2 regions of the Pseudomonas sp. TNT2022 ID642 genome follow, and region 2 is predicted to be linked to the other one. Evidence: predicted binding sites of a transcription regulator. Region 2 holds the regulator's gene; the other holds the start of a gene.

Region 1 (4,196 bases), on a different contig from region 2:
TCAAGAAAGCCCTGAGTGACGCCGATAAGCATGTCAGGCAAGGTAACCGCATCAGCAATGGCAGGGCTGCCAGCGAAAAAGCAGCAAATAGCGCCCGCAGCACAAAGCCCTCTGCGAAGGGGTGATGTCAGGCGTCGAAAAAATGTCGTTTGAGCGTTCATACGAGTTAAAAAGCAAGCGCCGTGCCGTTTAGCAATGAATGTGCGTCGCAACAACACTTGGCGTTGGTGTAGGAGTCTGGGCATGGCTGGTGTAATGGATTCGGTGAACCAGCGCACGCAACTGGTAGGGCAGAATCGCCTGGAGCTGTTGTTGTTCCGTCTTGACGGTCAGCAGCTCTACGGAATCAACGTGTTCAAGGTACGGGAAGTGTTGCAGTGCCCGTCGCTGACGTTGATGCCCAAGTCCAGTCCTGTCGTGTGCGGGGTGGCAAATATCCGGGGGGCGACCATTCCGATCCTTGATCTGGCAATGGCCACCGGTTCCGGAGCGTTGAAGGACAAGAACAACCCGTTCGTGATCATCACGGAGTACAACACCAAGACCCAGGGTTTCCTGGTCCGCTCGGTGGAGCGCATCGTCAACATGAACTGGGAAGAGATTCATCCGCCGCCCAAGGGCACGGGTCGCGATCATTACCTGACCGCTGTGACTCGGGTGGACAATCAGTTAGTCGAAATCATCGACGTCGAGAAAGTGTTGGCCGAAGTTGCGCCGACACCGGAAGCGATTTCGGTGGGCGTGGTCGATGTCGAGACCCAGACCAAGGCACTGTCGTTGCGTGTCTTGACGGTCGATGACTCGTCGGTGGCGCGCAAGCAGGTCACGCGTTGTCTGCAGACGATCGGTGTCGAAGTGGTGGCGCTGAACGACGGCAAGCAGGCGCTGGATTACCTGCGCAAGCTGGTCGATGAGGGCAAGAAGCCGGAAGAAGAGTTCCTGATGATGATTTCCGACATCGAGATGCCGGAGATGGACGGGTACACCCTGACGGCGGAAATCCGCGGCGACGCACGCATGCAAAAGCTTCATATCATCCTGCATACTTCGTTGTCCGGGGTATTCAATCAGGCGATGGTCAAGAAAGTCGGTGCTGATGACTTCCTGGCCAAGTTCCGCCCTGATGACCTGGCATCCCGGGTAGTCGACCGGATCAAAGCAGCAGATATCAGCTAGGAGCGCTTTGCTCCTGGCGGTCAACACGATTTAAGAGGCGGCATCATTGTCTACGGGTAATTTGGATTTCGAACAGTTCCGGGTCTTCCTGGAAAAAGCCTGTGGCATTTTGCTCGGTGAAAACAAGCAGTACCTGGTCTCGAGCCGTCTCAACAAACTGATGGAGCAGCAAGGCATCAAATCCCTGGGTGAGCTGGTTCAGCGCATCCAGACCCAGCCGCGCAGCGGTTTGCGCGAGCAGGTGGTCGATGCCATGACGACCAACGAAACCCTGTGGTTTCGTGACACCTATCCGTTTGAAGTCTTGAAGAACAAGGTGCTGCCTGAAGCGATCAAGGCCAGCCCCAACCAGCGTCTGCGGATCTGGTCGGCAGCCTGCTCGTCGGGCCAGGAACCGTACTCGCTGTCGATGTCGATCGACGAGTTCGAGCGCAGCAACCTTGGCCAGCTGAAAATGGGCGTGCAGATCGTTGCCACTGATTTGTCCGGCCTTATGCTGACCAACTGCAAGACGGGCGAATACGACAGCCTGGCGATCGGTCGCGGTTTGTCGCCGGAACGCCTGCAGCGTTACTTCGACCCGAAAGGGCCGGGGCGCTGGGTGATCAAGGCGCCGATCAAGAACCGCGTGGAATTCCGCTCGTTCAACCTGCTCGACAGCTATGCGGCGCTGGGCAAGTTCGACATCGTGTTCTGCCGCAACGTGCTGATCTACTTCTCTGCCGAAGTGAAGAAAGACATCCTGTTGCGCATTCACAGCACGTTGAAGCCGGGCGGTTATCTGTTCCTTGGCGCTTCCGAGGCGCTGAACGGTTTGCCGGACCATTACCAGATGGTTCAGTGCAGCCCGGGGATCATTTACCAGGCGAAGTGAAGCATGCGGAAAAAAGGGAGCCCTCAAGGGCTCCTTTTTTTTGCCGCATGCTTCACGTAGGAGCTGCCGAAGGCTGCGATCTTTTGATTTTGTTTTTTAAGAACAAGATCAAAAGATCGTCCGATCGCGGCCCGAGCCTTCGGCAGCTCCTACAGGGGGGAGGTGTTAACAGGAAGAAGCGGCAGAAAAGCGGCATCCGGCGGAAACCGGTTGCCGCTTTTCTGGCATTGCCGCTTTGCCGACTCCCGGCAAAGCCCCGGTTTATGAGGGTTTTGTGGTTTGGCACGGCGCTTGCTAAAGCTCAGTTACGAAAAACCGGTCACCTGAAGGTTCCCGACATGAGCATCAGCTTCGATAAAGCGCTCGGCATTCACGAAAAGGCATTGGGCTTCCGCGCCCAGCGTGCCGAAGTGCTGGCCAACAACATCGCCAACGCCGATACCCCGAACTACAAGGCGCGGGATCTGGACTTCTCCAAAGTGCTTGAAGCACAGACCCAGAAAAACGCCAACGGCACCATCGCGTTGAACATGACCAACAGCCGTCACATCGAAGCTGAAGGCCTGGGCAACGGCGACGAATCGCTGATGTATCGCACGCCGATGCAACCTTCGATCGACCAGAACACCGTGGACGCCCAACTGGAACAGTCGAACTACGCGGAAAACGCCGTCGGCTTCCAGGCCAGCTTCACCCTGCTCAACAGCAAATTCAAAGGGCTGGTGTCAGCCCTGCGCGGAGAGTAATTCATGTCCCTGTCCAGCGTTTTCAACATTGCCGGCAGCGGCATGAGCGCACAAACCACGCGTCTGAACACCGTGGCCTCGAACATCGCCAACGCCGAGACCGTCTCGTCGAGCATCGACCAGACCTATCGCGCCCGTCACCCGGTATTCGCCACCATGTTCCAGGGCGGCCAGAACAGCGGCAGCAACTCGCTGTTCCAGAGCCAGGACGCGGCCGGTCAGGGCGTACAGGTACTCGGTGTGGTCGAAGACCAGAGCAACCTCGAAGCGCGCTACGAGCCGAACCACCCGGCGGCTGACGCCAAAGGCTACGTCTACTACCCGAACGTCAACGTGGTGGAAGAAATGGCTGACATGATTTCCGCGAGTCGTTCGTTCCAGACCAACGCCGAAATGATGAACACCGCCAAAACCATGATGCAGAAGGTACTGACCCTCGGTCAGTAATAAGGGGCGACTGCCATGAGTGTTACTGATACCACCGCTACGCCGAGCCTGAAGGACATCCTCGCCAACTCGGCGAAGACCAGCAGCACCACGACGGGCGGCATCGCTTCGGCGACCAACAGTGCCACCGGCGGTCAAGCGCTGGGCAAGGACGCGTTCCTGCAATTGCTGGTTACCCAGCTGAAAAACCAGAACCCGCTCGACCCGCAGGACAACAGCGCATTCGTTGCGCAGTTGGCGCAGTTCAGCAGCCTCGAAGGCATCACCACGCTCAACAGCACCGTGAGTGGCCTGGCCGGCAACTACAACTCGTCGCAAGCGCTGCAGGCTTCGTCGCTGGTCGGTCGCAATGTGATCGTGCAGACCAACACCGCGCAGCTCGACGATCCGAGCAAAGGCCTGACCGGTTCGGTGAACCTGTCGACGTCCATTGCTGAAGGTACCGTGACCATCACCGACAGCAGCGGCAAGACGGTTCGTACCATCGATCTGGGCAGTCGCGCCGCTGGCAGTGCCAGCTTCACCTGGGACGGCAAGGACACGTCCGGCACCCTCGTGCCGACCGGTACCTACACCTTCAAGGCGAGCGCACCGATCAACGGCACCGCGACCGATCTGGCCACTTACCTGCCGGCAACGGTGAACAGCGTGACGATCAGCCAGACCGGTGGCGAGCTGATGCTCAACCTGGCTGGCAAGGGCTCCGTTGCCCTGTCCAAAGTACAAACCATTGGTATATAGAGCCGACTAACCGGCAACAAAGGAGTGGAATATGTCTTTCAATATCGGCCTTAGCGGTCTCTATGCAGCCAACAAACAACTGGACGTGACCGGCAACAACATCGCCAACGTCGCGACCGCCGGTTTCAAATCGTCCCGTGCAGAGTTCGAAGACGTTTACTCGGCGACCCGCCTGGGCACCGGCAGCAAAGTCATCGGCAACGGTGTGCGCC
Region 2 (4,196 bases):
CTGCAATACCTGCCGGATGGCAAGGTGCAGTATGAAATGACGTCCGAGAAAGCCGAGCACGTTAAGGCAACCGACGTCACGCTCGTGACCAAACCCGACCTGAACATGTATCGCGGAACAGAATTCCCGTGGCACGTGACCAGTGAGCGCGGTGAAGTGAATTCAGGCGGCACCGAAGTCGAACTGATCGATTCGGTACGCGTTGCGCGCACCGATGAAAAGAAGCGTGACATCCTGATCACTTCCACTCGCATGACCGTGTTCCCGCAGCAGGAATATGCGCAGACCGAGCAACCCGTTAGAATCGACGGCGCTGGCGGTGTATCGACTGGCGTTGGAATGAAAGCGTACCTGAAGGAAAGCAGGATACACCTGCTATCGAACGTAAGAGGACAGTATGAGGCTCGTTAAAACCCTCCCTATTTTGCTCAGTCTGGGCGCAGCACTGGGAAGCGTGAGCGCCTGGGCTCTGCCGAACGATCAGCAGCAACCTATCCGCATTCAAGCCGACGACGCCCAACTGGACGACAAGAACGGCATCGCCACCTATAAAGGTGATGTAATCATCACCCAGGGTTCGATGATCGTTAAAGGCAACACGGTGACCATGACTCGCGCGCCGAATGGCGATATCGACGTAGTGACCTCCGTGGGCAACCTGGCTTACTTTGAACAGTTGCAAACCCAGGGTGACACCAAACCGGTTCAAGGCTACGGCGTGACGATTCAATACCACGCCCAGCAAAACCGCGTCGTACTGATCGACAAGGCCAAGGTCGTCGACAAAGACGGCAACGTCACTCAGGGCGAGAAAATCGTCTACGACACCGTGAAGAAACTGGCCAGCGCCGGTCGCGCTACCGGCAACAAGGTCACCGAGTCGCGTCCGCGCATCGACATGGTGATCCAGCCGAAGAAGAAAACCGACGAGAAAACCCAGTAATGGCAACTCTGAAAGCTCAGCACCTGGCCAAGGCCTATAAAAGCCGCCAGGTCGTGCGTGACGTCAGCCTGTCGATCGACAGCGGCCAGATCGTCGGTCTGCTCGGCCCGAACGGTGCCGGCAAGACCACTTGCTTCTACATGATCGTCGGCCTGGTACAGGCCGATCAGGGCCGCGTACTGATCGACGATCTGGACGTCAGCCACCAGCCGATGCACGGTCGTGCAAAGGCCGGCATCGGCTATCTGCCGCAAGAAGCGTCGATCTTCCGCAAACTGTCGGTGGCTGACAACATCATGGCCATCCTCGAGACCCGTCAGGAACTCGACAAGGCCGGTCGCCGCAAAGAGCTGGAAAGCCTGCTGCAGGAATTCCACATCAGCCACATCCGCGACAACCTTGGCATGAGCCTGTCCGGTGGTGAACGCCGCCGAGTGGAAATTGCTCGCGCGCTGGCAACGGCACCAAAATTCATCCTGCTCGACGAACCGTTCGCCGGCGTCGACCCGATCTCGGTCGGCGACATCAAGCAGATCATCCACCACCTCAAGGCCAAGGGTATCGGTGTATTGATCACCGACCACAACGTCCGCGAGACGCTGGACATCTGCGAAACCGCTTACATCGTCAACGATGGTCAACTGATCGCTGAAGGCGATGCAGAAACCATCCTGGCCAACGATCTGGTCAAGGAAGTGTATCTGGGTCACGAGTTCCGCCTGTAAGCGTAACAGTGCCCGGTGCGCCGCCCGGGCGCTGTATCGATTCAAGCAGGAATTAATACGCTTTAATTGTTACAGCGCTCTAGGCAAACACTTCAGTTTCAGGCATATAATTTGCTTAAGTTTGGCGCTCCGGCGCCCTGTAGTGGATGGCGCATAGCGCCGGCGAATAAGGTGTTAAGCCCCTGCCATGAAACCATCGCTAGTCTTGAGAATGGGCCAGCAGCTGACGATGACACCGCAGCTGCAACAGGCCATCCGCCTGCTCCAATTGTCGACCCTGGATCTGCAACAGGAAATCCAGGAGGCTCTGGAATCCAATCCGATGCTCGAACGCCAGGAAGAAGGCGACGACTTCGACAATTCCGACCCCATGGCCGACAACGCCGAACAGAAGCCCATCGAAATCCAGGAACCCTCCTATCAGGAAACCGCACCCACGGTGGACAACCTTGAGGAAGGTGACTGGAGCGAGCGTATCCCCAACGAACTTCCCGTCGATACCGCGTGGGAAGACGTTTACCAGACCAGCGCCAGCAGCCTGCCCAGCAGCGACGATGACGAATGGGACTTCACCACCCGCACGTCCGCCGGCGAGAGCCTGCAAAGCCACCTGCTGTGGCAACTGAACCTCGCACCGATGTCCGACACCGATCGCCTGATCGCCGTGACCCTGATCGATTGCATCAACAATCAGGGCTACCTGGACGAAACCCTCGAAGAGATCCTTGAGGCGTTCGACCCGGAACTGGACATCGAACTGGACGAAATCGAAGCGGTCCTGCACCGCATCCAGCAGTTTGAACCGGCCGGCATCGGCGCGCGCAATCTCGGCGAGTGCCTGCTGCTGCAATTACGCCAGTTGCCAGCCAAGACGCCTTGGCTGGCTGAAGCCAAACGCCTGGTCACCGATTACATCGACCTGCTCGGCAGCCGCGACTACAGCCAGTTGATGCGGCGCATGAAACTCAAGGAAGACGAACTGCGCCAGGTCATCGAACTGGTGCAAAGCCTCAATCCGCGTCCGGGCTCTCAGATCGAGTCCACTGAAGCCGAATACGTCGTCCCTGACGTGATCGTGCGCAAGGACAACGAGCGCTGGCTGGTCGAGCTGAATCAGGAATCGGTGCCGCGCCTGCGCGTCAACGCCCAATACGCCGGTTTCGTCCGTCGCGCCGACACCAGCGCCGACAACACTTTCATGCGCAATCAGTTGCAGGAAGCCCGCTGGTTCATCAAGAGCCTGCAAAGCCGCAACGAAACCCTGATGAAAGTAGCCACCCAGATCGTCGAGCATCAACGCGGTTTTCTGGAGTACGGCGACGAAGCCATGAAGCCGCTGGTCCTGCACGACATCGCCGAAGCGGTCGGCATGCACGAATCAACGATTTCACGGGTGACCACACAGAAATTCATGCATACCCCGCGCGGTATTTATGAGTTGAAATACTTTTTCTCCAGCCACGTCAGCACCTCCGAAGGCGGCGAATGCTCGTCCACAGCGATCCGCGCGATCATCAAAAAACTGGTTGCAGCGGAAAATCAGAAAAAGCCGTTGAGTGACAGCAAGATCGCTGGTTTACTGGAGGCACAAGGCATTCAGGTGGCTCGCCGCACCGTCGCCAAGTACCGCGAATCTCTCGGGATCGCGCCTTCGAGCGAACGCAAGCGGTTGATGTAAGCCACGTTACAGCGTTCCAGTGGCAGGCTATCCAGCCTGCCGCTTTATGCACTGGCAACGAAGGAGAAGCTGTATGCAAGTCAACATCAGTGGACACCAACTGGAAGTGACCCAACCTCTGCGTTCCTATATCGAGGAAAAACTCCAACGACTGGAGCGCCATTTCGACAAGATCACCAACGTGCAAGTCACGATGTGCGTCGAAAAGCTGAAGCAGAAAATCGAAGCCACCTTGCATATACCCGGCAGCGAAGTGGTCGCCAACGCAGAAGATACTGATATGTATGCTGCGATCGACTCACTGACCGACAAGCTGGATCGCCAACTCAAAAAGCATAAGGAAAAGACCCAGAGCCTCCTTCAGGGCGCTACCGGTCGATAACCCCCCCACCCCATGATCCGACTTGAAAACATCCTGACCCCCGGCCGTTCCCTCGTGAACGTGCCGGGCGGCAGTAAAAAGAAAGCCCTCGAACAAATTGCCAACCTGATCGCCCGCGAAGTGCCGGATCTGGAGATGCAAGATGTCTTCGAGGCGTTGATTGCCCGTGAAAAACTCGGCTCCACCGGTTTTGGTAACGGCATCGCCATTCCTCACTGCCGTCTCAAGGGTTGCCAGTCGCCTATCAGCGCCTTGATGCACCTTGAAGCGCCAATCGATTTCGACGCCATCGATGGCGCCCCGGTTGACCTGCTGTTCGTATTGCTGGTCCCGGAAGCCGCCACCGATGCGCACCTGGAGTTGCTGCGTCAGATCGCCAGCATGCTCGATCGCAAGGACGTGCGCGATAAACTGCGCAGCGCTGCGAGCAACGAAGCCTTGTATCAGGTTGTCCTGGACGAGCAGAAC

Evidence for each region. Region 2 encodes sigma-54, which starts transcription at its own class of promoters, with help from an activator protein. Its sites were predicted from a motif close to ANTGGCATNNANNTTGCTNT; they were not measured.
Region 1: flgB (flagellar basal body rod protein FlgB) is a predicted target of sigma-54. The motif match lies at 2,329-2,348, and genes of this name have one in related genera.

Annotation. Positions count from the first base shown of each region.
Region 1 covers NZ_JAMDGW010000022.1:9,659-13,854, forward strand. The annotation lists gene flgA (flagellar basal body P-ring formation chaperone FlgA) at 1-161, opposite strand, end outside; gene M5G26_RS22115 (chemotaxis protein CheV) at 244-1,176, shown strand; gene cheR (protein-glutamate O-methyltransferase CheR) at 1,223-2,050, shown strand; gene flgB (flagellar basal body rod protein FlgB) at 2,389-2,796, shown strand; gene flgC (flagellar basal body rod protein FlgC) at 2,800-3,243, shown strand; gene flgD (flagellar hook assembly protein FlgD) at 3,259-3,984, shown strand; gene flgE (flagellar hook protein FlgE) at 4,016-4,196, shown strand, end outside.
Region 2 covers NZ_JAMDGW010000001.1:70,353-74,548, reverse strand. The annotation lists gene lptC (LPS export ABC transporter periplasmic protein LptC) at 1-411, shown strand, start outside; gene lptA (lipopolysaccharide transport periplasmic protein LptA) at 398-943, shown strand; gene lptB (LPS export ABC transporter ATP-binding protein) at 943-1,668, shown strand; gene M5G26_RS00310 (RNA polymerase factor sigma-54) at 1,856-3,346, shown strand; gene hpf (ribosome hibernation-promoting factor, HPF/YfiA family) at 3,420-3,728, shown strand; gene ptsN (PTS IIA-like nitrogen regulatory protein PtsN) at 3,741-4,196, shown strand, end outside.